3 regions of the Cryobacterium sp. BB736 genome follow, and region 1 is predicted to be linked to each of the others. Evidence: predicted binding sites of a transcription regulator. Region 1 holds the regulator's gene; each other region holds the start of a gene.

Region 1 (10,960 bases):
GAGAGATTCGGCGAGTCGGGCAGCGGCCCAGAGGTGCTCGAGCTGCGCGGCATCACGGCGGAGCACGTGCTGGCTGCGGCGCGACGCACCCTGGCAAGACGGTGACCGCCCGATCGTGGGACGTGGGAGAATTGTCCGATCCCCGTTTAAGCATTCGAGCATGAGGACCGTGTGACACCCAAGGCCGTGAGAGCGCTGGAGCCGTCGGCGACCGATCCCGCATTCATCCGCAACTTCTGCATCATCGCCCACATCGACCATGGAAAGTCGACGCTCGCGGACCGGATGCTGCAGATGACCGGCATCGTCGCCGACCGGGACATGCGCGCCCAGTACCTCGACCGGATGGACATCGAGCGAGAGCGCGGCATCACCATCAAGAGCCAGGCGGTGCGGATGCCGTGGGCGCTTCCCGGCGAGGACGGGCGCGATCAGGTCTACGCGCTCAACATGATCGACACCCCGGGTCACGTCGACTTCACCTATGAGGTGTCCCGCAGCCTCGCCGCGTGCGAGGGAGCCATCCTGCTTGTCGACGCGGCGCAGGGCATCGAGGCGCAGACGCTGGCGAACCTCTACCTCGCGCTCGAGAACGATCTGACGATCATCCCGGTGCTCAACAAGATCGACCTGCCTGCGGCCGACCCGCAGAAGTACGCGAAGGAACTCGCCGGGCTGATCGGTGGCGACCCGGACGATGTGCTGCGAGTGAGCGGGAAGACCGGCATCGGCGTCGAGGACCTCCTCGACCGCGTCGTCGAGCGCATCCCCGCGCCCGTCGGCGACCCGAGCGCCCCTGCCAGGGCCATGATCTTCGACTCTGTGTACGACAGCTACCGCGGCGTGGTCACCTACGTGCGGATGATCGACGGTGCGCTGTCCCCGCGGGAGCGCATCCAGATGATGTCGACTCGGGTGACGCACGAGCTGCTCGAGATCGGGGTCAGCTCGCCAGAGCCGGTGCCAGCCAATGGTCTCGGCGTCGGCGAGGTCGGCTACCTGATCACTGGTGTGAAGGACGTTCGGCAGTCGAAGGTGGGTGACACCGTCACCACCGCGACGAAGCCTGCGGTGAACGCGCTGCCCGGTTACACCGAGCCGAAGCCCATGGTCTTCTCCGGCCTGTACCCGATCGACGGCAGCGACTACCCGGACCTGCGCGATGCGCTTGACAAGCTCAAGCTCTCGGATGCCGCGCTCGCCTACGAGCCGGAGACCTCGGTTGCGCTCGGGTTCGGGTTCCGCTGCGGGTTCCTTGGGCTGCTGCACCTGGAGATCGTCACCGAGCGGCTTGAGCGCGAGTTCGGACTCGACCTCATCACCACTGCGCCATCCGTGATCTATGAGGTCGCCGCCGACGACGGCAAGACGGTGACCGTGACCAACCCGAGCGAGTTCCCCGAGGGCAAGATCGCGAGCGTCAGCGAGCCGATGGTCAAGGCGTCGATCCTCGCCCCCAAGGACTACGTCGGCTCGATCATGGAGCTCTGCCAGAGCCGCCGCGGCACCATGCGGAAGATGGAGTACCTGGGCGAGGACCGGGTCGAGCTGCACTACACGCTGCCGCTCGGTGAGATCGTGTTCGACTTCTTCGACCAGCTGAAGAGCCGCACGCAGGGCTACGCGAGCCTCGACTACGAACCGGCGGGGGAGCAGGAGGCCGATCTGGTGAAGGTGGACATCCTGCTCCAGGGAGAGCGTGTCGACGCGTTCAGCGCGATCGTGCACAGAGAGAAGGCATACGCGTACGGCGTGCTGATGACCGGTCGGCTGCGCGAGCTCATCCCGCGGCAGCAGTTCGAGGTGCCGATTCAGGCCGCGATCGGTGCCCGCATCATCGCGCGTGAGAGCATCCGGGCCATGCGCAAGGATGTGCTGGCCAAGTGCTATGGCGGTGACATCTCCCGAAAGCGCAAGCTGCTCGAGAAGCAGAAGGAGGGCAAGAAGCGCATGAAGACCATCGGACGGGTCGAGGTGCCGCAGGAGGCCTTCATCGCCGCGCTCAGCGGAGACGTCGAGAAGGCGAAGAAGTAGCTTGCAGCATTCAGACGCACCACTGTGGAGGCAGCCGGTCAACTACGGCGCCATCGGCGCGACCAAGGCTGACGACCTGCTGGAATACCCGCCGCAGGGCTTCCGACCGTTCGAGCAGCGCTCGCGCGTCGGTCACGGAGACGCGCGCTGGGACTACGCGTGGCAGGCGACCCTGTCCTGGCAGGTGCAGCGCGGCAGCGGCTTCGAGGTCGAGCTCGCCGACGCTCCGCCGCACATCGGCGAAGGCACCTACACGCCTGTCACCTTCGACACCGCGGGCATCCCCGTCACCGGCGCGATGAAGTCATCAGAGGGCGAGACGGTGTTCGGCCCCGACGGGCAGCGCTTCATCGCACCCGGCGACACCGTCGTGCTGGTGTCCCGCATCGGGCCGAAGGAGTTCCGCTCACCCAGCCGGGTCATCTACGTCGTCGACGAGCCGAACCGCAAGGGCTTCGCCTACGGGACCCTGCCGGGGCATCCGCTCGCCGGCGAGGAGGCGTTCATCGTCGAGCGGACACCCGACGGCTCGGTGTGGCTGACCGTGCGCACCTTCTCCCGCCCCGCCAACGCGCGCTGGCGGCTGCTCACCCCGCTGCTGCGGATGCAGCAGAAGCGCATGGTTGGGCGCTACCTGCGCTCCCTCTCCGGACCGATGGCGTGAATGGCACGCCACCTGCGGTACGGCACAACGGCGTGGCACATCTCACGCCCGGAAATTGTCGATTTCGTCCATCACCCGCCGACCGTTCGCGGGGCGGCGAGTACTCTGACGCCGTGACTGACTATCGACCTCCCCTCACGGATCTCATGTTCGTACTCGAGCACATTGCCGACTACGAGACCATCGCATCCCTTCCCGGGTTCGAGCACGCCGACCTGGAGACGGTGAACGGACTGCTCGACGAGGCCGGTGACTTCATGGCCGAAGTCATCGCGCCCACCAACAGGCAGGGTGACACCATCGGCGCGAAGTGGCAGCCCGACGGCAGCGTCGTGACGCCGGATTCCTTCAAGGCCGCCTACCGCAAGCTCATCGACGCGGGCTGGGGCTCGCTGCAGTTCCCAGAGGAGTTCGGCGGCGGCGGCTTCCCATGGACCATCGGGATCGCCCTCCAGGAGATGCTGAACTCGGCGAACACCGCGTTCGCGCTCAACCCGCTGCTGACTCAGGGCGCTATCGATGCGCTGCTGCACTACGGCAGCGACGAGCAGAAGCGGACCTTCCTCCCGCGGATGATCAGCGGCGAGTGGACCGGCAGCATGAACCTCACCGAGCCGCACGCGGGCTCCGACGTCGGAGCGCTCACCACGCGTGCCGTGCGGCGGGACGACGGCACCTACCGGATCAGCGGGCAGAAGATCTTCATCACCTACGGCGAACACGACATGGCCGACCAGATCGTGCACCTCGTGCTCGCGCGCACACCCGACGCCCCGGCTGGCACGAAGGGCATCTCCTGCTTCATCGTCCCCAAGCACCTGGTGAACGACGACGGCACCCTCGGAGAGCGCAACGGCGTTCGGGCGCTCTCGATCGAGCACAAGCTCGGCATCCACGGCTCGCCGACCTGCGTGCTCGAGTACGACGAGGCGACCGGGTACCTCATCGGCGAAGAGAACATCGGCATGAAGATCATGTTCGTCATGATGAACAACGCCCGTCTCTCGGTTGGCCTGCAGGGACTCTCCCTGGCTGAGCGCGCCTACCAGGATGCGCTTGCCTACGCGAAGGAGCGCAAGCAGGGCAAGGCGATCGGCGCCGAGTCCGACTCGCCGATCATCGACCACCCGGATGTGCGCCGAATGCTCATGACCCAGAAGGCGTACATCGCAGCGCTGCGCAGGCTCATGTACACCAACTCGGCGCAGATGGACATCAGCCGCAATCACCCGGATGCCGCGGTGCGGCAGCGCGCCGACGAGATCGTCGCCCTGCTCACCCCGATCTGCAAGTCGTTCGGCACCGACATCGGCTCGGAGATGACCTCGCTCGCGCTCCAGGTGTTCGGCGGCATGGGCTACATCGAGGAGACCGGCGTTGCGCAGTACTTCCGCGACGTGCGCATCACGCAGATCTACGAAGGAACCAACGGCATCCAGGCCGCCGACCTCGTCGGACGCAAGCTCGGGTTGCGCGGCGGTGCGGCCGTCTCCGAGTACTTGCAGCAGTTGCGCGCACTCGACGGCGACCTGGCGGCGGCGGGGGCGGAGTTCGAGTCCATTCGCGCAGCGCTCAGCGACAATCTCGGCGCCCTCGAGGAAGCGACGCGCTGGATGCTGCAGAACGGCCAGTCAGACCCGAACTCGGCGCTGGCCGGCTCATCGCCGTACCTGCGCATGTGGGGTCTCGTGCTGAGCGCGTGGCTGCTCGCCAAGGGCGCGCTGGTCGCGGCCGGGACAGACGACTCCGCCAATGCCGAGACCCAGCTGGTGCTCGCGCGCTTCTTCGCAGAACAGCTCCTGCCCGCGGCGAGGGGCCTGCTGCCAGCCGCGACAGCGGGGGCACGTGACCTGTACGCACTCGATGAGGATCGCCTGATCCGCCGCTAATGCCCTCAGCTCTGCCCATCGCCGACCCGGCGCCGCTCGACGGAATCCTCCCCGAACGCGCCGGGCTAGGCGCCGGGCAGCGCAACCTGGGCGTGTACCTGCACGTGCCGTACTGCCGAGTGCGCTGCGGGTACTGCGACTTCAACACCTACACGGCGAGTGAGCTGGGCGGCCACAAGCGCGAGGACTACGCGGGCCAGGCCGTCTCGGAACTGCGGTTCGCGCGCGGGGTGCTCGACGCATCCGGAGTGCAGGAGCGGCAAGCATCCACGGTGTTCTTCGGCGGCGGGACGCCGACCATCCTCCCTGTCGCCGACCTGGCGGCAATGCTCGCCGGTGTCCGCGACGCGATCGGAGTGGCGCCGGATGCCGAGATCACGACCGAGGCGAACCCGGACTCGGTCGACCAGCGCTACCTCGAGGGGCTGAGCGCATCCGGCTTCACTCGCGTGTCATTCGGAATGCAGTCAGCGATGCCCCACGTGCTCGCAACGCTCGAGCGCACCCACGACCCTGCACGCATCCCGCTCGTCGTGGGGTGGGCGAAGCAAGCGGGCCTCGAGGTCAGCCTCGACCTGATCTACAACACGCCTGGGGAGAGCCTCGACGACTGGCGGCGCTCCCTCGAGCACGCGCTCGCACAGGAGCCCGACCACCTGAGCGCCTACTCGCTCATCGTCGAGGACGGCACCAAACTGGCTCGGCAGATCCGCAAGGGGCAGGTCGCGCAGCCGGACGACGAGCTCGCGGCCGACCAGTATGAGCTGGCCGACGCGCTGCTGTCGGAAGCCGGCTATCAGTGGTACGAGGTCAGCAACTGGGGACGCCCGGATGCGCGTGGCGACCACCGCTCGCGGCACAATCTCGCCTATTGGCAGGGGCACGACTGGTGGGGCGTCGGGCCGGGCGCTCACAGCCATGTCGGCGGGGTGCGCTGGTGGAATGTCAAGCATCCGGCTGCCTACGCCGACCGGGTGCTCGCCGGGCTGTCCCCGGCTGCCGGCCGGGAGACGCTCGACGACGAGACGCGGCGCATCGAGCGGGTGATGCTCGGCACGCGCGTCCGAGACGGGCTGGACACCAGCGAGCTGACGGCAGCCGGCCGTCGCGCGGTCGCCGGCCTGATCGCGGATGGCCTGGTCAACGCGGAAGCCGCCCTCCGCGGGCGCGTCGTGCTGACGCTGCGGGGGCGGCTTCTGGCGGACGCGGTGGTCCGGGCTTTGCTCGACTAGCTCACTTCACGAACTTGATGGCGAGCGGGTAGCTGTAGTACTCGCCCTTGTTCGCAGCCACGGCGGCCATGATCGAGAAGATGATGGTGACGATCCAGACCGCGATGAGGATCAGGATGCCGACAACGATGATGATCGTGATGGTGCCGACGACGTAGGCGATCGCCATCGTGATCTGGAAGTTGAGGGCCGTCGCTGTGTGCTGGCGCACGAACGGACCGCGGTCCTTCAGCACGATGTAGCCGATGAGAGCCGGGATGAAGCTGAAGAAGATGCCGCCGATGTGAATCAGCGTTGACCAGAGCTTCTCATCGCTCGGGTTGAGCGGCTGCTGCGCCTGGTAGGGGTTCTGCGGCGGGGGAGGAGGCGTGGTGTCAGACATGACCCCATTAAAGCAGTCGCCCTCAACAATGAAAGGCCGGGGAGCAACTCCCCGGCCTTCCCGCGTGGCTCTCGACTACTTGATCAGACGGATCGCGAAGGGGTAGCGGTAGCTGCCGCCGCCGTTGACCTTGATGCCGCCCATGATTGAGAAGACGACGTTGATCAGGTAGGGCAGCCAGCCGATGAAGCTCAGCAGTCCGGTGATCGCAAGCGCGCCGCCGATGCCGCTGAAGCCCACGCTCGCCCAGATGACACCGCTGATGATGCTGATCAGGATGCTCAGGATGATCGAGACCGCGATCCAGGTGATCTGCCAGTTGAGGGCTTCCTTGCTCTCCTGACGGGTCAGGGTTCCGCGGTCCTTGAAGACCAGGAAGATGATGAGGGCGGGGATGAAGCTCAGGATTCCACCGAAGTGAGCGAACGACGCCCACTGCTTGTCCTCGGCCGCCGTCAACGGCGCCGCGGGTGCTGCGGGCTGGGCCGCCGGCTGGGGAGTCTCGGGCTGAGGGGTTGATTCAGTCATTGACACTGCCTTTCTTCGAACATGCCTGACCGGGTTGGCCAGAAACGCCACCGTGACCGGCGGTTTTGCGCCCCGCATGGGAAGGGCCGCGGGTCCTCCCATAAGGTAGTGCCCCCGTCGGTGCGCGTGCAACGCTCATTATCCGGCGTGTCGCGGTACAATTGGCAGTCGGGTTAGCAGAGTGCCAATGAGGAGGTCGACGGGTCATGGTTTCCGATCGCAGCCTCGCCGTCCTGCGGGCCATCGTGCAGGACTATGTTGCGAGCCGGGAGCCGGTCGGGTCGAAGTCGATCGTCGACCGGTACTCGTTCGGAGTGTCCGCTGCCACCATCCGGAACGATATGGCGCTCCTCGAGGAAGAGGAGCTGATCGTCGCCCCGCACACCTCGTCCGGGCGCATCCCGACGGACAAGGGCTACCGCGTCTTCGTCAACCAGCTTGCCGACCTGCGTCCGCTCACCCCGGCGCAACGCCAGGCGATCGAGACCTTCCTGGGCGAAGCGACCGACCTCGATGAGGTGCTGAGCAGGACGGTCCGGCTGCTGTCGCAACTGACCCACCAGGTGGCGCTCGTCCAGTACCCCTCCCTCGGCCGGTCGCACATCCGCCACATCGAACTGGTCCGGTTGAGCGAGACCAGGGTCATGACGGTGCTGATCACCGACACCGGGCGTGTCGAGCAGCGGCTGATCGACCTGCACGCGGTGCTTGACGACGATTTCCTGACCGAGCTGCGCAACGCGCTGAACGCGAGCCTTGCCGCTTTGAGCCTCCCCGAAGCAGCGGCGGCGCTGGCCGAGTTCGCCGACCAGTTCCCGCAGGATCGCAGGCTGCTCGTCGGACAGGTCGTCGAGAGCCTTCTCGAGCAGGTCGCTGCGGGCCGTGGCGAGAAGCTGGTGATGGCCGGGGCCGCGAACCTCGCGCTCACCGCCGACGACTTCACCGGCAGCATCTACCCGGTGCTCGAGGCGATCGAGGAGCAGGTCACCCTGCTCAGGCTGTTCGCTGAGATGGAGCCAGACAGCAGCGGGTTATCATCGAGCATCGGAAGCGAGAACGCGCAGTTCGGCTTGAGTGAGACGAGTGTGCTCACGAGCAACTACTCGACATCCGGCGGCGAACTGGCGCGACTCGGTGTGCTGGGTCCCACCCGCATGGACTATCCGAACAATATGGCGGCCGTTCGCGCGGTCGCGCGTTACCTGTCCCGCCTGCTCGGTGAGAACTGAGCACCCGGGCACAATCTCAAGGAATTTCATTTGGCTGACCATTACGAAGTGCTGGGCGTCGAGCGCACCGCGACCCCGGAAGAGATCAAGAAGGCGTACCGACGCCTCGCTCGCGAGTTGCATCCGGATGTGAACCCGGGGGCTGACGCGGCGGAGAAGTTCAAGCAGGTGACGCACGCCTACGACGTCCTCTCCGACCCGAAGCAGCGCGAGCAGTACGACCTCGGCGGCACCGGCGGCTTCGGCGCTGCGGGCTTCGGCGGCTTCGGCGATGTCTTCGACGCGTTCTTCGGCGCTGGTCCGCGCGCGTCAGGGCCACGCTCACGCCGTGAGCGCGGGCAGGATGCGTTGCTGCGCGTTGAGGTCGACCTGAAGGATGTCGTCTTCGGCATCGCGCGCGAACTCGAGGTCGACACCGCGGTGATGTGCGAGACCTGCAACGGCTCCTGCTGCGCGCCCGGCACCAAGCCGGTGACCTGCGACATCTGCGGCGGCACCGGATCCATCCAGCGTTCGGTGCGCAGCCTCCTCGGCAACGTGATGACGTCGAGCCCGTGCGGCACCTGCCGCGGCTACGGCACGGTCATCCCGAACCCCTGCCCGACCTGTCAGGGCCAGGGGCGTGTGCGCGCGCGCCGCAAGATCAAGGTCGACGTGCCAGCTGGTGTGGACACCGGCCTGCGGCTTCAACTGCCGGGTCAGGGTGAAGCCGGGCCGGCCGGCGGGCCCAACGGCGACCTCTACCTCGAGATCAAGGTCAAGCACCACGACATCTTCAGCAGGAACGGCGACGACCTGCTGGCCACGCTCGAGGTGCAGATGACGGATGCGATCCTCGGCACCACCGCGACGCTGAAGGGCCTCGATGGGCCCATCACCGTCGAGGTAAAGCCGGGCACGCAGAGCGCAGAGGTCATCACGGTCAAGGAACGCGGAATCACCCACCTGCGCGGAACCGGACGCGGCGACCTCAAGATCGGCGTTCAGGTGATCACCCCGACCAAGCTCGACACGACTCAGCTGCGACTCATGAACGAGTTCGCGAAGAGCCGCAAGAGTGTGCCCCCTACCCTCAGCGTGTTCCAGCAGGGACTGTTCCAGAAGCTGCGGGACCGCTTCCTGAACCTGTGACTAAGAGCCGTGGCGCACTTCTACCTGAGCGACGATCTCACCGGGACGGCAGTCGGCAGTGAGGTCACGGTCAGCGGATCCGAGGCACGGCACGCGGTCACCGTCGGTCGGCTTCGGGTCGGCGAGACGACAACCGTCGGGAACGGTGCGGGCCTGGTCGTCAGCGGCACGGTGACGAACGCGGAACCTGCCGAGTTCAGCATCCGGGTCGAAGCGGTTCGGACCGAGCCGGAATCGCGGCCAGCCGTGTGGCTCGCGCAAGCGCTCGCGAAGGGCGACAGGGACGAGCTGGCGATCCAGGCGGCCACAGAGCTCGGGGTGGATGCGGTCATTCCGTGGGCCGCCGCGCGCTCCATCGTGCGCTGGGAGGGACCGAAGCTGCAGAAGCACCACGACCGGTGGGCGGCGATTCTCCGCGAGGCAGGCAAGCAGTCGATGCGGGCCCGGCTGCCGCGACTGCTGCCGCTGGTGAACACCGCCAAGCTGGTCGCTCTGGCCGCCGACCTGCAGACGGTGGTGCTCGAGCCGCTCGCCGAGCTTCCTTTGACCGGGCTCCCCACCGACGGGCGCGACATCCTGCTCATCGTCGGGCCGGAGGGTGGCATCGCCCCGGCCGAACGCGAGCGCTTCGTCGCCGCGGGCGCGACCGAGTACAAGCTCGGCACGACCGTGCTGCGGACGAGCACCGCGGGCCCGGCGGCGCTCGCAGTGGTCAACTCGCGACTCGGCCGCTGGTGAGCGGCACCCGTTACGATGGTGCGCATGCCGGAAACCGATGAGCGAAGCGTGTTCACGAAGATCATCGCGCGTGAGATCCCCGCGGACATCGTCTACGAGGATGAAACGCTCATCGCATTCAACGACATCGCCCCGAAGGCGCCGGTCCACATGCTGGTGGTGCCCAAGACGGAGGAGTTCGCGAACGTGAGCGAGCTCGCGGCGGGCGACCCCGCGTTGCTCGCGCGCATCGTGGCGACGGCAAAATCGCTGGCCAGCGACAAATCGAACGGGGACTTCCGTCTCGTGTTCAATGAGGGCGAGTCGACCGGTCAGACGATTTTCCATGTCCACGCCCATGTGCTGTGCGGCGAACTGGAGGAAGGAACCCTTGGCCAATAGCGACCAACCGGATGCGGTGGCTCACGAAGAGCTCCGCGTCGATGGCATTGCGATGGTCCGGCTGCTGGGTCCCCAGGACCGGCTCCTCAAGACCGTTGAGGGTCAGTTCCCGCTCGTGCGGGTTGCGGTGAGAGGCAACGAGATCTCCCTCGACGGTGATGCGGGGCAGGTCGCAGGGGCGAAGCGGCTCGTGGAGGAGCTCATCCAGATGGTGCGCAACGACCAGGACTTCGGCGAGCCGGAAGTGAACACGTCCGCGCGCATGCTCAAGGAGGACCCCAGGGTCAGCCCGGCCGAAGTGCTCAGCCAGGCGATCCTCACCAGCCGCGGCCGAAGCATCCGGCCGAAGACGCTCGGCCAGAAGAACTACGTCGACGCCATCGACGAGAACACCATCGTGTTCGGAATTGGACCGGCCGGCACGGGCAAGACCTACCTCGCGATGGCGAAAGCGGTGCAGGCGCTGCAGCGCAAGGAGGTCAACCGGATCATCCTGACCCGTCCCGCCGTCGAGGCGGGGGAGCGGTTGGGATTCCTCCCCGGCACCCTCAACGACAAGATCGACCCGTACCTGCGGCCGCTGTACGACGCGCTCAACGAGATGATGGACCCGGAGGTCGTGCCCCGGCTCCTCGCCACAGGCACCGTCGAGGTTGCGCCGCTGGCCTACATGCGCGGGCGCACCCTGAACGACTCCTTCATCGTGCTCGACGAAGCGCAGAACACCACGCCGGAGCAGATGAAGATGTTCC
Region 2 (7,140 bases), on a different contig from region 1:
CCGACGGGTCCATCTGCGGTGCCGAGGACTTCTCCGGCTTGTCGGCGACGACGGCCTCGGTGGTGAGGAACAGACCCGCGATCGACGCTGCGTTGAGCAGGGCAGAACGGGTCACCTTCACCGGGTCGTTGATGCCGGCGGCCAGCATGTCGACGTACTCGCCGGTCTGGGCGTTGAGGCCCTGACCCGCGGGGAGGTTGCGCACCTTCTCGGCGACGACACCGGGCTCGAGACCGGCGTTCAGCGCGATCTGCTTGAGCGGCGAGTCGATCGCGACGCGAACGATGTTCGCACCGGTCGCCTCGTCACCGGTCAGGCCGGACAGCGAGCCGTTGCCGAACGCTGCGGCACCGGCCTGGATGAGCGCGACGCCACCACCGGCGACGATGCCCTCCTCGACTGCGGCCTTGGCGTTGCGCACGGCGTCCTCGATGCGGTGCTTGCGCTCCTTGAGCTCCACCTCGGTCGCGGCGCCCGCCTTGATGACGGCGACACCACCGGCGAGCTTCGCGAGGCGCTCCTGCAGCTTCTCGCGGTCGTAGTCGCTGTCGGTGTTCTCGATCTCAGAGCGGATCTGCTTCACGCGACCGGCGATCTGCTCCGGGTCACCGGCGCCCTCGACGATCGTGGTCTCGTCCTTGGTGACGATGACCTTGCGGGCCTGGCCGAGCATGTCGAGGGTGGCGTTCTCGAGCTTGAGTCCGACCTCCTCGCTGATGACCTGACCACCGGTGAGGATCGCGATGTCCTGCAGCTGCGCCTTGCGGCGGTCACCGAAGCCGGGAGCCTTGACCGCGACCGACTTGAAGATGCCGCGGATCTTGTTCACGACCAGGGTCGCGAGCGCTTCGCCGTCGACGTCCTCGGCGATGATGAGCAGCTGCTTGCCGCTCTGGATCACCTTGTCAACGACCGGCAGGAGGTCCTTGATGTTCGAGATCTTGGAGTTGACGATGAGGATGTACGGGTCCTCGAACACCGTCTCCTGGCGCTCGGGGTCGGTGACGAAGTACGCCGACAGGTAGCCCTTGTCGAAGCGCATGCCCTCGGTGAGCTCAAGCTCGGTGCCGAAGGTGTTCGACTCCTCGACGGTGACGACACCTTCCTTGCCGACCTTGTCGATCGCCTCGGCGATGAGCGCACCGATCTCGGTGTCGCCGGCGGAGATGGATGCGGTCGCAGCGATCTCTTCCTTGGTCTCGATCGGCTTGGCCTGCTTGACCAGCTCCTCGGTCACGGATGCGACGGCCTTCTCGATGCCGCGCTTCAGCGAGATCGGGTCGGCTCCGGCTGCGACGTTGCGCAGTCCCTCGCGGACGAGCGCCTGGGCGAGCACGACCGAGGTGGTCGTTCCGTCACCCGCCACGTCGTCGGTCTTCTTGGCGACCTCCTTGACCAGCTCGGCGCCGATCTTCTCGTACGGGTCGTCGAGCTCGATCTCCTTGGCGATCGACACACCGTCGTTCGTGATGGTGGGGGCGCCCCACTTCTTCTCGAGTACGACGTTGCGACCGCGCGGGCCAAGCGTCACGCGTACCGCGTCGGCCAGGGTGTTCAAGCCCCGCTCAAGGCCGCGACGGGCCTCTTCATCGAAAGCAATGATTTTTGCCATGTGTGTTTCTCGTCCCTCCCGGACGTCCAGATACAACCTTGGCACTCCCTACAAGAGAGTGCTAAACGATTCTGGCACTCTAAGGGGGCGAGTGCAAGCGAGGGTCAGCCGGCTGCGGTGAACTCGACGCTGCCGCGGGTCGGCACCAGTTCGACCCAGGTGTTGCCCGCGCCGAGCCGGATGCCGAACCCTCGGTCATCCGTGAACTGCAGGGGCTCCGTCTGTGATGCCTTCGACCAGGTGCCGTGGATGGTGCCGCCGCCGGTGGAGATCCAAGCCTCCCCGCTGCCCTCCAGCAGCGTCTTCGGCACACCCTGATCGTCGACCACGCCGACGCGCAGCACGACGACGTTCGTCGCTCGCAACTGGTTGCCACTGGAGTCCAGGTCCGCACTGCCCTGCTGGATGCGCAGGTAGGTCTGGCTATCCGGATCGTACGTCCAGCTTCCGTCGAACATGTTGGAGAAGCGGTAGTGGATGGCGGAGACCGGCGCCCCCTCCTTCGCCGCGGATGACGACGCCGCGTCGAGCGAGTATGCCCACTGCTGAGCGGGCGCAGGGATGTCGGCATGTTGGGCGACGACTTCGGTCGCCTTGACGAGAACGTTGTGCGGCGCGCGCTTGCTGTCGGTCCGGAAGAAGGTGTTCGCGGTGTCACCCATGCCATGGATGGCGTTGTAGACGGGCGTTGCCTGCATGAGGTTCACGAAACGCTGCTGTCCACCGGAGTAGGCGATGATGCCGCCGTAGGGGGCGGCGATGTCGGGGTCCATCGGTCGGATGGACCGCACCGGGCCGAGGAGTTCCGGAATGGTCGACTGCCAGATCGCCACGTACCGGGTGATGCCACCCTCGACAAGTTCCTCGTAGACGATGTCGGTGGACTCCAACCCGACCTGCGGGCGGGCATCCCAGTGGTTGTCAACCTTCGCTGCAATGGCGGAGTGCGCGAGAGAACCGGCGGGCACAGTCGTACCGCGCAGCGGCGCGAGCTCGGTGGGCGCGGGCGTCTCGTAGGTGGAGACATAGACCGGCACGGTCGGGCTCGGTGCCGGCTCCGGTGCCGTCGCCGCGCATCCGGCAGCCGTCAGGATGAGAGCCGCTATCCCCGAAAGCGCGGCGGCGCGCGCGAATCCCCCGTGTCGAACCACAGGCACAGACTAACGCCGCCTGGTCTCCCAGCCGGCGTTAGCGCGCGCGTGCCGTACGGTTTGGGTCGGTCGCTACTGTGCGACCCGAACCTGCTCCGCCTGCGGCCCCTTCGATCCGGTGCCGACCTCGAAGACGACCTGCTGGCCCTCTTCGAGGACCTTGTAACCGGACATGTCGATTGCGGAGTAGTGGACGAACACGTCCTGGCCCCCACCGTCGACGGTGATGAAGCCATACCCCTTCTCAGCGTTGAACCATTTAACGGTTCCGTTCGCCATGTGGTGCTCCCTGCTGTGCTGTTACGGCCCTGCCCAAAACCTGGGACGGATGAGCCGATAGTAGCGAGGTTGAGGGAGTTTCGGGAGAGGCGATTTGACCTTTAGCCTGCTGGACGGTAGTCGAGTCCGATGACAATGGTCAGCGGCGATCCGGGGAAGTCGTCGGACAACCGCACGTCGCCCATGCCGAGCGACTGCACGATGCCGCGCGCGGCACCCTCCAGCTCGGGGGCGTTGTAGTACACGATCGTCTCCTCGACATCGTTCGCCGCGGCGTTCGCGCGCGAGCCGGTCCCGAGGTCCGCGCCGGCCCAGCCCTGCTCGACGAGCGAGTTGCCGACCGTGTTAGCGAGCCCGACCGTCGGGGTGCCGTTGAGGATGGTGATCGGGATCTCCGGCGCGATCGTCGGTTCGGCCGTTGGGATCACCTCGGGTTCAGGAAGCGGTGCTTCACTCGCTTCGAAGCCCGGCAACCCGAGTTCGAAGTCGTCGTTCAGCGCCGCGAGCGCGACCAGCCCGGCCAGCACCAGCACGATCGTCGCCAACGCCGCCCATCCGAATGCGATCCAACCGCGACCCTTCTTCGCCGGTGCCCGGTGCGCGCCGACGCGCAGCAGCTCGTCAGGCACCTCGTCGAAGCGGTCCTTCGGGTACGTCGCCATTCTTTCCTTCGGTCAGTCGCACTTGGGTCAGTCGCGCGGTGACCCGGGCAGCCGGCGCGCCGAACGGGCAGCGACTGAATGGTCTCGCACTCGTTGCAGCCGCCTGACCAGCATCGGATCGTGCACGATCGCGGCCGGAGAGTCGATCACAGCGTTCAGCAGTTGATAGTACCGGGCGCCGGAGACGCCGAATTCCGCGCGCACGGCCTCCTCCTTGGCGCCGGCATGTCTCCACCATTGGCGCTCGAAATCCAGAATCCGCAGTTGGAGGTCAGACAATTCGGCGGCGGGAAGCTCCTGCTCCGCTCCGGATGCCTGCGTCACACCTTCTCCTGCCGTCGGTCCGCCGCCATCCTAGGGCGAAGCGTGGCGGCGGCGGCCGAGGCTCGGCCAGCGGGCGAAATCCGGCTCGGTTAGGATTACCTAAGTTGCTTCCCTGCATCCCGACCCGTCCGCAATCCGCGTGGAGAACCGCCTCACAATGACCCGCCGCCTGCCCGCCCTGCTCTCGGGGCTTGTCGTGGTGGCGGTCGCCCTCACCGGATGCCAGGCGGCGACGAGCGAACCCAGCACGGCACCGACCGCATCCGGTCCTCTCGTGCCGTTGGCCGAAGCCGACCTGCTCGACAACCCGAAGGACTACGTCGGCGAGTCCGTCGCCCTGCTGCGCGAACTGCAGATCAAACCGATCACCTCCTCGCCCGCGCAAGAGCTGCCGGCCAAGGTCACGTCACACGACCCGGGGGGCGACCGGAACGTCACCGTGACCGACACGTCACGCATCATCGGCCTCGACATCTCGGGCTCCATCGCGGCGACGATCTACGGGCTGGGCCTCGGCGACAACCTGGTGGGCCGCGACTCGTCGACCACCTTCCCGCCGGTAGGCGAGCTGCCGCTGGTCACGCGCGGCGGCCACACCATCAACAGCGAGGCGGTGCTCAGCCTGCGACCGAGCGTGATCGTCACCGACGGCACCGTCGGCCCTCTGGATGCGCTGCTGCAGTTGCGGGATGCCGGAGTGCCGGTCGTCTTCGTCAAGGCGGAACCCGGGGTGAGTGGTGTCGCCGACCTGACCCGGCAGGTCGCCGCAGCGCTCGGGGCGACGGATTCCGGAGAGCTGCTCGCGACCTCCCTCACCGCGGACATCGACGCGAAGATCGCGGAGATCGCCGCCATCTCCCCGAAGCCGGCCGACCGGCTGCGGATGGTGTTCCTCTACCTCCGCGGCGCATCCGGGATCTACTACCTGTTCGGACAGGAGTCCGGCGCCGACCAGCTCATCGAGGCGGTCGGCGGGATCGACGTGGCGACAGAGATCGGCTGGGAGGGCATGCGCCCGATGACCGACGAGGCGATCATCGCAGCCAACCCGGACCTGATCTTGGTGATGTCAGACGGGCTGGAGAGCGCGGGTGGCGTCGACGGGCTGCTGGAGGCAAAGCCCGCGCTCGCGTTGACGACCGCCGGCAAGAACGAGCGCTTCGTGAGCATGGCCGACGGCGAGATCCTGAGCTTCGGGCCGCGCACCGCCGACGTGCTCGACGCGCTCGCCCGCGCGATCTACGCCCCCTGAATCCATTCCACGAACTGGCCGTGCGGACCGACCCAGGCGAGCGGCCGCTCGTCGAGCCCGAGCACGTATGCGCCGGGACGCTCCTCGGGCAACCGCTCGCGCACGGTCGGCAGGGCGCCGACCGCTTCCAGCGAGACCCAGCGAGCACCGGATGCCCGGATGCGCTCGACGAGGCGCATCCGGGACTCGAACGGCAGGTAGACGAGCATGCCGCTGGTCTGCACCACCGGCGTCGCGCCGACCGGAACGCGGGCGAGGAGGTCGTCGAGGGTGTCGATCGCGTCGCCTCGCAGCAGCAGCGGCGGGTCGGCGGCCACCAGTTGGATGGCGGCGCTCAGTCGTTCGCGGCGTTCATGCTGTTCGGGCCAGATGAGAGTGGTGAGCCAGCGCACGTCGTCGGTGGAGCCCACGTCGAGCGGGTTCAGGTCAGAGCCGGCACGCCACGTCACCTCGGGCAGGACGGTGGGGACGGGTCCCGAGTAGTCGCTGCTGAGCAGCACCGGGGACGGCCCGGTCGGCGGATCGATTCGCTCGCCGCCGAGGTCGTAGCTGTACCGGTCGGGGTAGAGGCACAGTCCGGCGCTCGCGCCGAGCTCGATCAGGGCGAGCGGTCCGTCGATTCGTGCCAGCGCGGGCAGCAGCGCGGCGCAGCGGCGGGCCTCGTTGGTCTGCGTCATCCGGACCCGTGCTTGGCCGGCGACCGCGTCCCAGTTGTCGAGCAGCCAGTGGCGGAACTCGACGTAACCGCCCTCCGGCGCACCGAGCAGGCGCGCGCACGCGAGGATCAGGTTCGGCTGCCGCTTGGGGAACGGCAACGCTTCGATGAGCGCAAGCACGGCGGGGTCGCCTGCGACCCCGAGCGCCCAGTCCTCGTAGACGGCGGAGTGTCCGGCTGCCTCGAGCTCGGCGAAGCGCCGGTACCAATCGGCGGTGGGCGGCGGGGTGGCCATCAGGCGCGGCGGCGGATGACCACGAAGCTGATAATCGCCACGACGAAGAGCAGCACAACGCCGATGGCGATCCACAGCCACACCGGCGGCGTGGCCAGCTGGGCGCACTCCGATTCGGTCGGGATGTCGATCCGGATGCGATCGAACGGCTCGCCCGCTTCGTAGGTTCCGAATGCTGCGGCGCCGGTCGGCAACAGCACCGCTGGCGCATCCCTGACCGTCACGACGTTGTCGGCGCTCGTTGTGACCCCGGCGCGGAGGTCGATGCTGACGAACTCGACGGCCTGCTCCGACACCGCGACACCATCCTGGGTCGTGCCTGCAACGTCCACCAGCAGCACTGCCTCGCGACCATCGAAACGGATGGCGGGATTGGCCACGGTCGTGTTCAAGATGCCGTCGTGCCCGGTGAAGGTGATCGAACCGGTGAACGACACCGTCCCGGTCATGGTGCGGCCATCGAAGTCGCCGTCGCCACCGGACCAGTAGAAAGTGGGCGTCTCATAGCGTGCACCATCGGCGACGCTCCAGTCACCGCTCGCGATCGTGCTGCTGATGTAGCTGCGGAAGGACTCCTTGAAGCCCCACTCCAGATCCGCCCCGGTGACTGCGCAGGTCTGGGATTCGGCCGTTGACGCACCCGACGTGGCAGCTGCGGTGCCGAGCTCGGCGGTGGCCGCCGTGGGCGACTGGATCGCTGTTACCGCGGCCAGCGCCACGAAAAAAGCCAGCACTCGGCTGCGGATGACCTGCACAACTCCCCCTCGGGTGCCCGACAATCGGCACCGTTCTCCAGCCTAACCGGCCGCCATTGGCCGAACCGGGGGATACGGGAACGATTCGGACACAGCGGGCGTTAAATGGAGGGACACGAGCAAGAGGAGCATCCGCATGGCTTACAAAGTGACCA
Region 3 (10,960 bases), on a different contig from region 1:
CGTCATCCGGTTCCGCACCCTCGCGCAGGCTGCCCACCGACGCGAGGACTCCCGCTGGCAGCGTTTGGGAGTAGTCGGCGAGGCTCTGGCTCGTCAACCACAGCCTCTCGCCGCCGAGTCGCGCGGCCGTCAGCGCCGCGATCACGGCCTGGTTCTGCTCGGCCTGGCTGAACGGGCTGGCCAGCACCACCACATCCGGCTTCGCAGCCTTCACTTCGGAGACGATCTTCGCCGGCGACGCGGATGCGGTCATCTTCACGTCCGCGACGACCGTGTCCGCAGGCCTGGCGTTCACGAGCGAATTGCGCACCGCGAGGCTCGGTTCGTCGTCGAAGTAGATGACGGCGACGGTGCCGCCGATCAGGCCGGCGATCGCCGCGCCCTGCAGGGCAGCTGACGGGATGGTGCGGAAGAACATCCCGGTCTCGGCGTGCGCGCTGAGCCGCGGGTCGGTCGCGGCCGGGGAGATCAGCGGGATGCCGGCCTCGACGGCGAGCGGCAGCACCCGCTCGGCGAGTACCGACACGGACGGGCCGATCACGACGTCAACGCCCTTGCCCGCCAACTCGCCGAAGGACGCCTCGGCCGTCTCGCTCGAGGCATCCGCAGAGTCCCGGTGGAACACCTCGACCGGCTTGCCGTTCACCCCGCCGAACTCGTTCAGCTCGCGCACCGCCAGCTCGACCCCCGCCAGTTGGGCGGAGCCCATGAACGCGAACTCGCCGGTCACTGGGAACAGGGTGCCGAAGCGCAGGACCCCGTCACCGGAGGGTGGCACGGGCGTGGGGGTCGCTGTCGGCTCTGGGACTGGCGCCGGTTCGGAGGTGCAGGCGACCAGGCCGATGCTCAGCACCGCGACGGTCACCAGGGCGATTGCGCGCGACAATACCGGTCCTCTCGTTGTGGGGTTTCGAGAGGACACTACCGAAGCATCAACCGGGCAGCGGTGAGGCGCGGCGTGCCCTACCGCTCGCGAGCATGTCGGTGGTCAGCACGATGAGTGCGACCCAGACGAGGGCGAAGCCGATCCACCGCTCAAGGGGCATGGCTTCGTGCAGGATGAACGCGCCCACGATGAACTGCAGCACCGGGGCGAGGTACTGGAACAGGCCCATGTAGACCAAGGGAAGGCGCCTGGCCGCTGCCGCGAACAGAAGCAGCGGAACCGCCGTGATGACACCGGATGCGAGCAGCAGCACGACGTTGGCGGCGCCCGCGTTGCCGAAGACGAGGCCGGATGTCGCGGAGACGAACCACAATTGACCGATGGCGACAGGGATGAGCCACGCTGTCTCGAGCGTGAGGCCGCTCACCGCATCCACGCGCGGGCCGACGCGCTTCTTCACGAAGCCGTAAAGCCCGAACGAGAACGCGAGGGCCAGCGAGACCCACGGGAAGACGCCGTACCCGATCGCGATCACCAGCACCGCAATCCCGCTGATGCCGACGGCGACCCACTGTGCGGCGCGGAGCCGCTCGCGAAGCAGCAGCACCCCGAGGAGGACGGTGACGATGGGGTTGATGAAGTAGCCGAGCGACGTCTCGATGACCTGGCCGTTCAGGGTGGCGTAGACGTACACCTGCCAGTTGATGACGATCAGCAGTCCGGCGAGGCCGAGGGTGAAGAACAGTCGTGGCTGCCTCACGATCGCAATGAGCGCACGCCACGCTCGGGTGACCGTGAGCAGCACGGCGCAGAACACCAGCGAGAAGATGATCCGCCAGCCGACGACCTCGATCGGGCCTGTTGGCAGCAGCAGCACGAAGTAGATGGGGAGGACACCCCAGAGCCCGTAGGCGCCCACCGCATACAGCGCTCCCGCGCGCCCGGAAGTCGCCGTCTGTTGCATTCCCCGAGGCTACCGCCCATGCGGGTCCTAAACGCGAAAGGGGCCCGTCCCGAAGGACGAGCCCCTTATCGAAAGGCTGGTGTCAGCGCTCCACGACCGCGAGAACGTCGCGCGCGGACAGCACGAGCAGGTCCTCGCCGCCGTACTTGACCTCTGTACCGCCGTAGCGGGAGTAGATCACTCGGTCGCCGACTGCGACGTCGAGCGGAACGCGGTTGCCGTTGTCATCGATGCGGCCGGGGCCCACCGCGACGACTTCGCCCTCCTGGGGCTTCTCCTTCGCGGTGTCAGGGATGACCAGACCGGATGCAGTGGTCTGCTCGGCCTCGACCTGCTTGATGACGATTCGATCTTCGAGCGGCTTGATGGACACCGACACGGTTGACCTCTTCTTTCTCAGAACGTGCGAAATTCGTGGGTTAGCACTCTCACTGCGAGTGTGCCAAAAACTACTGTACGGCGCGGACTGGCACTCGGTCAATCCGAGTGCCAACGACAGAACGTGACCTGCCGCTGGAAGAATAGCCGGATGGACAAGAGCGAGCTCATCGTGCTGCTGTCGGCCGAGGGCTTGCGGCTGCTGGATTCGCTTCCCGAATACGAGAGCACCGACGACGTCGTGCGCACGGTCGACCGCCTCCGCAAGGAGGGACGCTCACCCGAGCTGGTCGCCGCGGTCCTGACCCAGTCGAAGCTGCGACGACGGGCCAGGCACAAGCTCGGTCCGTTCGCCGACCGGATGCTGTTCACCGAGCCCGGGCTGGAGCAGGCGACCAGGCTGCCGATCGCCGCGTTGCACGCGCAGCGCTTCCGCGCGGCCGGGCTGCCGCATGTGGCCGACCTCGGCTGCGGCATCGGCGTCGACGCCATGGCGATGGCGGGCATCGACCTCAAGGTCACCGCAATCGAGCGGGACGAGGTGACGGCTGCCATTGCCGCGTACAACCTCGCGCCCTGGCCGGATTCGACGGTGATCAACACCGACGCCGAGGACATCGGCATCGCCGAGTTCGACGCCCTCTACCTCGACCCTGCCCGTCGTTCCGGGGCGCGGCGGCTGGTCGACCCGGCCGATTGGACTCCCTCCCTCGACTTCGCCTTCGAGGTTGCCCGGCAGAAGCCGACGGGCATCAAGCTTTCCCCCGCGATCGATCGTGACCTGATTCCAGTGGACGCAGAGGCGCAATGGATCTCGGACGCCGGGGAGGTGGTCGAGCTCGGGCTGTGGTTTGGCGCGGTGGCGAGGTCAGGCATCCGGCGCAGCGCCCTGGTGATCGGTCCGCATGGCGCGGCCGAGCTGACCGCAGCCGAGGACAGCGCGGACGCTGAACTCGGCCAGCTGGGCGAGTACCTGTACGAGCCGGATGGCGCAGTCATCCGGGCACGCCTGATCGGCGACCTGGCCAGAAGGATCGGCGCTCGGATGGTGAGCGAGCGGATCGCCTGGCTTACGTCGGATGCGGCAGTCGATTCGCCGTTCGCCTCACGCTTCCGCGTTGTCGAGGAGTTCCCGTTCGACGTCAAGACCCTGAAGCGCGAGCTGGCAGCCCGCCGGATCGGGACGCTCGAGATCAAGAAACGCGGAGCCGATATCGACCCGGCCGAGCTGCGCAAGAAGCTCGCGCCGAAGGGCGAGCATTCGGCGACGCTCATAATCACCCGGATCGCCGGGCGACACCGCGCTGTGCTCGCCGAGCGCGACTAGACGGACGTCGCGGCGCCGGTGAGCGCAAACATGAAGAAGCCGAAGAACAGCACGGCGAAGATGAGGAAGATCAGGCTCAACCCGATGGCCACGTAGCCGGTGATCAGGCCGGCCAGCGCCATGCCCTTGCCCGCGGGCTCTTTCTTCATCGCGATGTGTCCGAAGATCACCGCCGCGATGCCGGTGAGCCAGCCGATGTAGAAGAACATCAGCACAAGGCTCACGATGCCGATGACCATGGACGCGATGCTGAGCCCCTTGGCGTCCTGCGGAGCGCCGTAATTCGCGTTGTACGGCTGTGTGGCATACGGGTTCTGCGCGTACGGGTTGTTCACGGGCTGCTGAGTGACCTGCGCCTGAGCGTATGGCGACGGCGGCGCTGGCTGAGCGATCACGGGCGGCGCCTCAGGAGGCTGCACGGCGGAGGGCTGAGCGGGCGCGTCGTTCTCGTTGGTCATGCACGACAGACTAGGGCAAAAGCAAAGGCCGCAGTCCCCGCGGGGGGACTGCGGCCCGGCTCTGGTGAACTAGAAGGTCGAGACGCTGACGCCGGCGGTCGCAAACGTGGCGAAGACAGCGAACCACAGGATGACGAAGATCAGGCCGACAACAAGGCCGACGTAGCCGATGATGAGGCCGGCGATCGCCAGGCCCTTGCCGTTCTCACCGGTCTGAGCGATCTGCTTGAGGGCGATGTGGCCGGTGATGATCGCGACGAGGGAGACGAAGAACGCGGAGACGAGTGAGACGATCGCGAGGACGTTGGTCTTCTGCTCGGCGGGAGCAGCCGTGGTGTACGGAGTCGGCTGCGGCGCAGGCGTGGTTTCGGTCATGCTGGAAGCTCCTGTGATTGGTGGGTGTGCCGGGATTTCGGCAGGTGCCGGAGATGGCACAAGTCATAGTGGCAGTCCCGCGCGAACGCTGTCAATCGCGTAGCGACGGTGTGTCGCGAGGCTAGAGCGGTGCGTTCAAGCCTGAATCTGCGTGACCGGGAGGGTCGAGTCGGCCCCGAAGTCGAGGCTTGATGGCTCATGTCCGGCCATCACGAGTTGCGCCCCCACTTCGGCGATCATCGCGCCGTTGTCGGTGCACAGCGACAGCGGTGGGATGCGCAGGGTGATTCCGTGCTCTGCGCATCGCTGCTCGGCCAGTTCGCGCACGCGCGCATTGGCCACGACGCCACCGCCGAGCAGCAGCCTCGGCACGCCGAGGTCGTTGCAGGCGGCCACGGCCTTCGTGATGAGCACGTCCGCGACGGCTTCGCGGAAGCTCGCCGCGACATCCGGGATCGGCACGCCCTCCCCGGCGTCGCGTCGCTGCTCAACCCAGCGGGCGACGGCCGTCTTCAGCCCGGAGAACGAGAAGTCGTAGCGGTGCCGTTCGAGGTCCTTCGGCCGGCTGAGGCCGCGCGGGAATTGGATTGCGCCCGGGTCACCGGCGGCGGCCGCGCGGTCGATGTGCGGGCCGCCCGGATACGGCAGCGACAGCAGCCGGGCGACCTTGTCGAAGGCCTCCCCCGCCGCGTCGTCGATGGTCTCGCCGAGGAGTTCGACATCGGAGACCAGATCGCGCACCAGTAATAGAGAGGTATGGCCGCCGGAGACCAGCAGCGCGACGGTCGGCTGCTCGAGCGGTTCGCCGCTCAGCACGTCCGCTCCGACATGCCCGACGAGGTGGTTCACGGCGTACAGCGGCTTGCCGGTGGCGAGGGCGAGCCCCTTGGCGGCGCCGATGCCCACCATCAGGGCGCCGGCGAGTCCGGGGCCGCTGGTGACGGCGATCGCGTCGAGGTCGTCGAGGGTGACATCGGCTTCGGCGAGCGCTGCCTTCAGCGTCGGCATCATGGCCTCGAGGTGGGCGCGCGCGGCGATCTCCGGGACGACGCCGCCGTAGCGTGAGTGCTCGTCCATCGACGACGCGATGACGTTGGCGAGCAGCTCGGTGCCGCGCACGATCCCCACCCCGGTCTCGTCGCAGCTTGTCTCGATGCCGAGCACGAGTGGGGCGTTCACGCTCCGCCGCCGATCGTCGGGACGGTCCGCGCATCCGGGATCGTCAGCCGCATCACGATCGCGTCGACATTGTCGGGCTGGTAGTAGCCGGTGCGCACGCCGATCCGCTCGAAGCCCAGCGACTCGTACAGCGCCTGGGCGGGCGGGTTGTCGGCGCGCACCTCGAGGAAGAGCTCGCGCACGCCGGCCTGCCGCGCGTCGTGGATGAGCTGGAGCATGAGCGTGCGGCCGAGACCGGACCGGCGGGCGGCGGGCGCGACGGCGATGGTCTGGATGTCCGCCTCGGTCGAGCCGCGCGGCATGAGCATGCCGGCGTAGGCGTCGAGCATGTCGGCTTCCGGCCGGTGGGCGACCAGGTAGCGGGTATGCTCGCTCGCCAGCTCATCCAGCATGCTGTCCCTCGACCACGCGTCGGCTTCGAAGATCGAGTCCTCCAGCTGCATGATGCCGTCGAGGTCGGCGGGGGTTGCGGCGCGCAGCTGCCAGGTCATGTGGTCACCCGCTTCGGGCCGGCGGAGAGGGTGACGTCGGGCGAGCGCAGGTATACCGGCTCTGGCGCAGCGAAGTCCCGCCCGTGCTGGTAGATGCGCTCGGCCAGCAGGCCGACGGATGCCGCGGACACCCAGTGCGTGTCCAGACGGTGGGCTCCGGTCGTCAGCTCATCTGGCTTCGCGATTGCGGGGCCGGCTGCGCGGACCGGGAGACCGACGTCGTCCGCGCCGCTGAACTCGGACCAGTACACCTCGCGACGGCGCGCATCCGTGGTGACGAGCAGCGCTCCGGTGTTGCCGTCGGCGTACCAGCCGAAGGCGACGGCGTCGTGGCTGACGACGCGCACGACTGGCTTGCCCGCGGCGAATGCGAAGGTCTCAGCGGCGGCGATCCCGACGCGCAGGCCGGTGAATGGGCCGGGTCCCATGCCGACCGCGACTCCGGAAAGAGCGCTCGTGGCGATGCCGGACTCCGCGAGGCATTCGCGGATCAGGTCACCGATGACTTCCGCGTGTTTGCGGGTGTCTTCGACGCTCCGGTGGGCGAGCACTCCGGCGTCCCGGTCGACGATGGCGACACTGCTCCCGGCCGAGGTGTCGATGGCGAGCAGCATCCGTCAAGCCTAACTTCCCGCGTGTGCGGCTAGAGGCGAAGGTCCGCCCAGCGGGGACCATGCCCGGTGATGGCCACCGAACGGGGCTCGGCATACGAGTCATCCGTGGCCGCACTTGCGCCGGTCGGCCGTTCGATGTCCACCTCGAGCCAGGACTCGGCGACACCATCGAGCATCCCCGCGCCCCACTCGACCACGACAATCGAGCCCGGGTAGTCGATGTCCAGGTCGTCCAGTTCTGCCGCGCTGCCCAGTCGGTAGGCGTCGACGTGCACGAGCGGGGGGAGAGGGTCGCCGCGCGGATGCGTGCGCGCGAGCACGAAGGTCGGGCTCGTCACGGTGCCGCGCACGCCGAGCGCTTCACCGAGCCCGCGGGTCAGCGTGGTCTTGCCGGCGCCCAGCTCGCCGCTGAGCACGACCAGGTCGCCCGCCTCCAGCCTGCTCGCGATGCGGGCGCCGAGCGCCTCCATCTCCTCCGGAGTGCTGATCCGCAGTTCGATCACCCGGCGCTCCCTCCCCGGTAGGTGCGAGTAATCCGATTGCCGAGCCGCGTGACGATCTCGTAGTTGATGCTGTCGGATGCGTGCGCCCAGTCATCGACCGACGGCACCCCGGTCGCCGGGTCGCCGAAGAACACCGCGCGATCGCCGACGCGCACATCCGCGTCGCCAATGTCGACGAGCACCTGGTCCATCGCGATCGTGCCGGCGATGGTGTGCACCTGCCCGTTGATGCCGACCGGCCCGCGACCGGAGGCCGACCGCGGAATGCCATCGCCGTAGCCGAGGGGGACGAGCGCGACAGTGGTGTCGGTCTCCGCCCGAAAGCGGTAGCCGTAGGAGACGCCGCCGCCGGCCGGGACCCGCTTCACTGCGACGACCGTCGAGGCGAGTTCCAGCGCCGGGACCAGTCCGAGCTCGGCGGACGGTCGATCCTCGAACGGTGACAGCCCGTAGATGCCGATGCCGGTCCGAACCATGTCGAAGCGCGTGCCCGGCAGCGCAAGAGCCGCCGAGGTAGACGCCAGGTGCCGTAGCTGCGGCGAGAGTCCAGCAGCCTCAGCCGCCTCCAGACCCCGGACGAAGGCCGCCACCTGGTGGGCATCGTCGTCCGGGCTCGCGTTCGCGAGGTGGCTGAACAGGCCGCGTACGCGGATACTGCCTGCGCGCTCAAGCTCGGCCGCGCGCTGCACGACCGGCTCCCACTGCTCTGCCGGAACTCCGTTGCGGTGCAGTCCGGTGTCGAGCTTCAGGTGCACGTGCGCGATACCGTCACGGGATGCCGCGGATGCCGCCAGTTCCAGCTGCTCGAGCGAGCTGATCCCAACGTCCACCCCTGACTCGACCGCCATCCGGAAGTCCTCGTCGTGACCGTGCAACCACGCCAGCAGCGGCGCCGAGATGCCGGCACCCCTCAGCTCGAGCGCCTCGGCGATGTCGACGAGGCCAAGCCAGTCGGCGCCGCCGTCGAGGGCGGCGCGGGCGACCGGGAGCGCGCCGTGACCGTAGCCGTTCGCCTTGACGACGGCCATCAGGTGCTTGGTGCCGATGGTGGCGCGCAGTGTCTCAACGTTGCTTGCGATGGCGTCGAGGTCGACTACTGCTTCGCGGTGCAGCCCGCTCACTTCGAAGTTCTCGCGGATTCGGCCATGACGTACGCTATCGCGATCCCCGCGTCATGTGACATCGAGAGGTGCAGGCGGTCGATTCGCAGCTCGACCAGAAGCTCGGCCGCGCCCCCTGAGACCTCGAAGTGCGGGTTGCCGCGGTCATCGGCGGAGACCGCCATGTCGTGCCAGGACACGCCATCGGAGTGTCCGATCGCCTTGATGAGCGCTTCCTTGGCGGCGAATCGGGCGGCCAGCGAATGAAGGGATAGCTCACGTCCGCCCTGCGTTCGTTCGCGGTCAGCGAACAAACGTGGGAGAAGCGCAGGAGTTCGCCGGGCGGCGCGCTCGAAACGGGCCAAATCGACCACGTCAACGCCGATGCCGACGATCACCGCCTACTCCACGGTGACTGACTTGGCGAGGTTCCGGGGCTGGTCGACGTCAAGCCCCTTCGCCGCAGACAGTTCCATCGCGAAGATCTGCAACGGGGCGACCGACAGCAGCGGCTCGAACATCGTGGATGCCAGCGGGATGTGGAAGACGACATCCGCGTGCGGCAGCACTGCGGCATCTCCCTGTTCCGCGATGGCCAGCACGCGTGCGCCCCGAGCGCGGATCTCCTGGATGTTGCTGATCACCTTGCCGTGCAGAGAGTCCTTCGCGCGCGGGCTCGGCACCAGCACGAAGACCGGCTGGCCGGGCTCGATCAGCGCGATCGGGCCGTGCTTCAGCTCACCGGCCGCGAAGCCCTCGGCGTGGATGTAGGCGAGCTCCTTCAGCTTCAGCGCGCCCTCGAGGGCGATCGGGTAGCCGACGTGGCGTCCGAGGAACAGCACGGATCGCGTGTCGCTCATCCAGTGCGCGAGCTCGCGGATCTTGTCGTGCTGCTCGAGCACAACGCCAAGCTTCTCCGGGATGGCGTGCAGCTCGTCGAACAACCGGCGCAGTTCCGGCTCGTCGAGGGTGCCGCGCAGGCGGGCGAGGTGCATCCCGAAGAGGTACAGCGCGGTCACCTGGGCGACGAACGCCTTGGTCGACGCGACGGCGACCTCAGGGCCGGCGTGGGTGTAGACCACGGCATCCGACTCCCGCGCAATCGAGGCGCCCTGGGTGTTGCAGATCGACAGGGTGCGTGCGCCCTGGCTCTTGGCGAACTGCACCGCGAGCAGGGTGTCCATGGTCTCGCCGGACTGGCTGATCGACACGACAAGGGTGCGATCGTCGATGACCGGGTCGCGGTAGCGGAATTCGTGCGCCAGTTGCACGTCGACGGGCACGCGCGCCCACTTCTCAATGGCGTATTGACCGAGCATTCCAGCGTACGCGGCGGTGCCTGCGCCGACGATGACGATGCGGTTGACCTGGCCGAGCTCGTTGGCGAATTCCTCGAGCTCCGGGATCTCGACAAGCCCGTCGACCGCGCGGCCGAGCAGGGTGTTTGCGATCGCGTCTGGCTCCTCGGCGATCTCCTTGGCCATGAAGCTGGACCAGCCGCCCTTGTCGGCCGCCGACGCATCCCACGACACCTCGAACTCCTGGGTCTCGACCGGGTTCCCGTCGAAGTCGACGACGGTGAATGTGCTCGGTGTTATCGTCACGAGCTGGTCCTGACCCAGCGCGACGGCGCGGCTGGTGTGCTCGACGAACGCCGCGACGTCCGAGCCGAGGAAGTTCTCGCCCTCGCCGAGGCCGATCACGAGCGGCGAGTTGCGGCGAGCGCCGACGACGACGCCCGGGTGGTCCTGGTGCATGACCAGCAGCGTGAATGCGCCATCAAGCCGGGCAACGACCCGCCGCAGCGCCTCGGTCAGGTCGCCGGTCTTCTCGTACTCGTATCCGACCAGCTTTGCGGCGACCTCACTGTCGGTCTCGCTCGTGAACACGGTCTCCGGATGCGCTGCGACAAGCTCGTCGCGCAGCGGCGCGAAGTTTTCGATGATGCCGTTGTGGATGAGCGCCAGCTTGCCGTCGTTGCTGAGGTGCGGATGCGCGTTGTCGTCGGTTGGGCCGCCGTGGGTCGCCCAGCGGGTGTGCCCGATTCCGGTGGAGCCGTTGGGGATCGGCGAGCGCTCGATCTCGTCGACGAGCATCTGCAGCTTGCCGGCGCGCTTGCGCGTCTCGAGCCGGCCAGTCCCGTCGAGGACAGCGATTCCCGCGGAGTCGTAGCCCCGGTATTCCAGGCGCTTGAGTCCGCCGAGCAGCACCTCGATGCTCTGGTCGCTCCCGACGTAACCCACGATTCCGCACATGGTGAACGATTTTATGCCACCAAGTCTGGACGTGAAGGCGTCCCGTGTCACTAGTAGGCTTTTTGTCAATGCCTGAGCCCTCCAACGGGGCCGGCCACCTGACCCCGTACCAGGAGATCGCGAGAGCGACCTGGGCAGAGCTGGCGCCGACCACCGAACAACCACTGACCGCCAAGGAACTCGTCGAGTTGCGCGGTCTCGGCGACGTGCTCGACCTGCGGGAGGTGTCGGATGTCTATCTGCCGCTCAGCAGGCTGATCAGCCTGTATGCGGTCGGCGCGAAGCGGCTGCACGCCGCGACGAGCAGCTTCCTGCGGCAGCGCAGTCAGAGCACGCCGTTCGTGATCGGCGTCGCCGGCTCTGTTGCAGTCGGCAAGTCGACGATCGCGCGGGTGCTGCGCGAGCTGCTTGCCCGTTGGGATGAGACGCC

The links. The regulator HrcA, encoded in region 1, represses chaperone genes, less so after heat shock. The targets are predictions, from matches to a motif close to TTNGCACTCGNNNNNNNCGAGTGCNAA.
Region 2: a site for HrcA is predicted at 1,651-1,677, ahead of groL (chaperonin GroEL). Genes of this name have one in related genera too.
Region 3: a site for HrcA is predicted at 2,317-2,343, ahead of groES (co-chaperone GroES). Genes of this name have one in related genera too.

What each region holds. Positions count from the first base shown of each region.
Region 1 is NZ_JABXWQ010000004.1:264,982-275,941, reverse strand. Features, by position in the region: gene IRG63_RS10830 (transketolase) at 1-105, shown strand, start outside; gene lepA (translation elongation factor 4) at 172-2,034, shown strand; gene IRG63_RS10820 (DUF1990 family protein) at 2,036-2,698, shown strand; gene IRG63_RS10815 (acyl-CoA dehydrogenase) at 2,812-4,587, shown strand; gene hemW (radical SAM family heme chaperone HemW) at 4,587-5,819, shown strand; gene IRG63_RS10805 (DUF4870 domain-containing protein) at 5,821-6,201, opposite strand; gene IRG63_RS10800 (DUF4870 domain-containing protein) at 6,277-6,729, opposite strand; gene hrcA (heat-inducible transcriptional repressor HrcA) at 6,936-7,958, shown strand; gene dnaJ (molecular chaperone DnaJ) at 7,989-9,089, shown strand; gene IRG63_RS10785 (16S rRNA (uracil(1498)-N(3))-methyltransferase) at 9,099-9,827, shown strand; gene IRG63_RS10780 (histidine triad nucleotide-binding protein) at 9,852-10,208, shown strand; gene IRG63_RS10775 (PhoH family protein) at 10,198-10,960, shown strand, end outside.
Region 2 is NZ_JABXWQ010000006.1:774-7,913, reverse strand. Features, by position in the region: gene groL (chaperonin GroEL) at 1-1,612, opposite strand, end outside; gene IRG63_RS12270 (DUF3048 domain-containing protein) at 1,717-2,763, opposite strand; gene IRG63_RS12265 (cold-shock protein) at 2,836-3,042, opposite strand; gene IRG63_RS12260 (LytR C-terminal domain-containing protein) at 3,144-3,704, opposite strand; gene IRG63_RS12255 (DUF3263 domain-containing protein) at 3,732-4,028, opposite strand; gene IRG63_RS12250 (hemin ABC transporter substrate-binding protein) at 4,186-5,280, shown strand; gene IRG63_RS12245 (DUF2332 domain-containing protein) at 5,268-6,230, opposite strand; gene IRG63_RS12240 (HtaA domain-containing protein) at 6,230-6,985, opposite strand; gene msrB (peptide-methionine (R)-S-oxide reductase MsrB) at 7,122-7,140, shown strand, end outside.
Region 3 is NZ_JABXWQ010000001.1:1,171,692-1,182,651, reverse strand. Features, by position in the region: gene IRG63_RS05810 (ABC transporter substrate-binding protein) at 1-886, opposite strand, end outside; gene rarD (EamA family transporter RarD) at 933-1,850, opposite strand; gene groES (co-chaperone GroES) at 1,933-2,229, opposite strand; gene IRG63_RS05795 (class I SAM-dependent methyltransferase) at 2,380-3,555, shown strand; gene IRG63_RS05790 (DUF4190 domain-containing protein) at 3,552-4,013, opposite strand; gene IRG63_RS05785 (DUF4190 domain-containing protein) at 4,083-4,388, opposite strand; gene tsaD (tRNA (adenosine(37)-N6)-threonylcarbamoyltransferase complex transferase subunit TsaD) at 4,524-5,567, opposite strand; gene rimI (ribosomal protein S18-alanine N-acetyltransferase) at 5,564-6,058, opposite strand; gene tsaB (tRNA (adenosine(37)-N6)-threonylcarbamoyltransferase complex dimerization subunit type 1 TsaB) at 6,055-6,672, opposite strand; gene tsaE (tRNA (adenosine(37)-N6)-threonylcarbamoyltransferase complex ATPase subunit type 1 TsaE) at 6,702-7,142, opposite strand; gene alr (alanine racemase) at 7,172-8,296, opposite strand; gene IRG63_RS05755 (holo-ACP synthase) at 8,293-8,673, opposite strand; gene glmS (glutamine--fructose-6-phosphate transaminase (isomerizing)) at 8,677-10,530, opposite strand; gene coaA (type I pantothenate kinase) at 10,599-10,960, shown strand, end outside.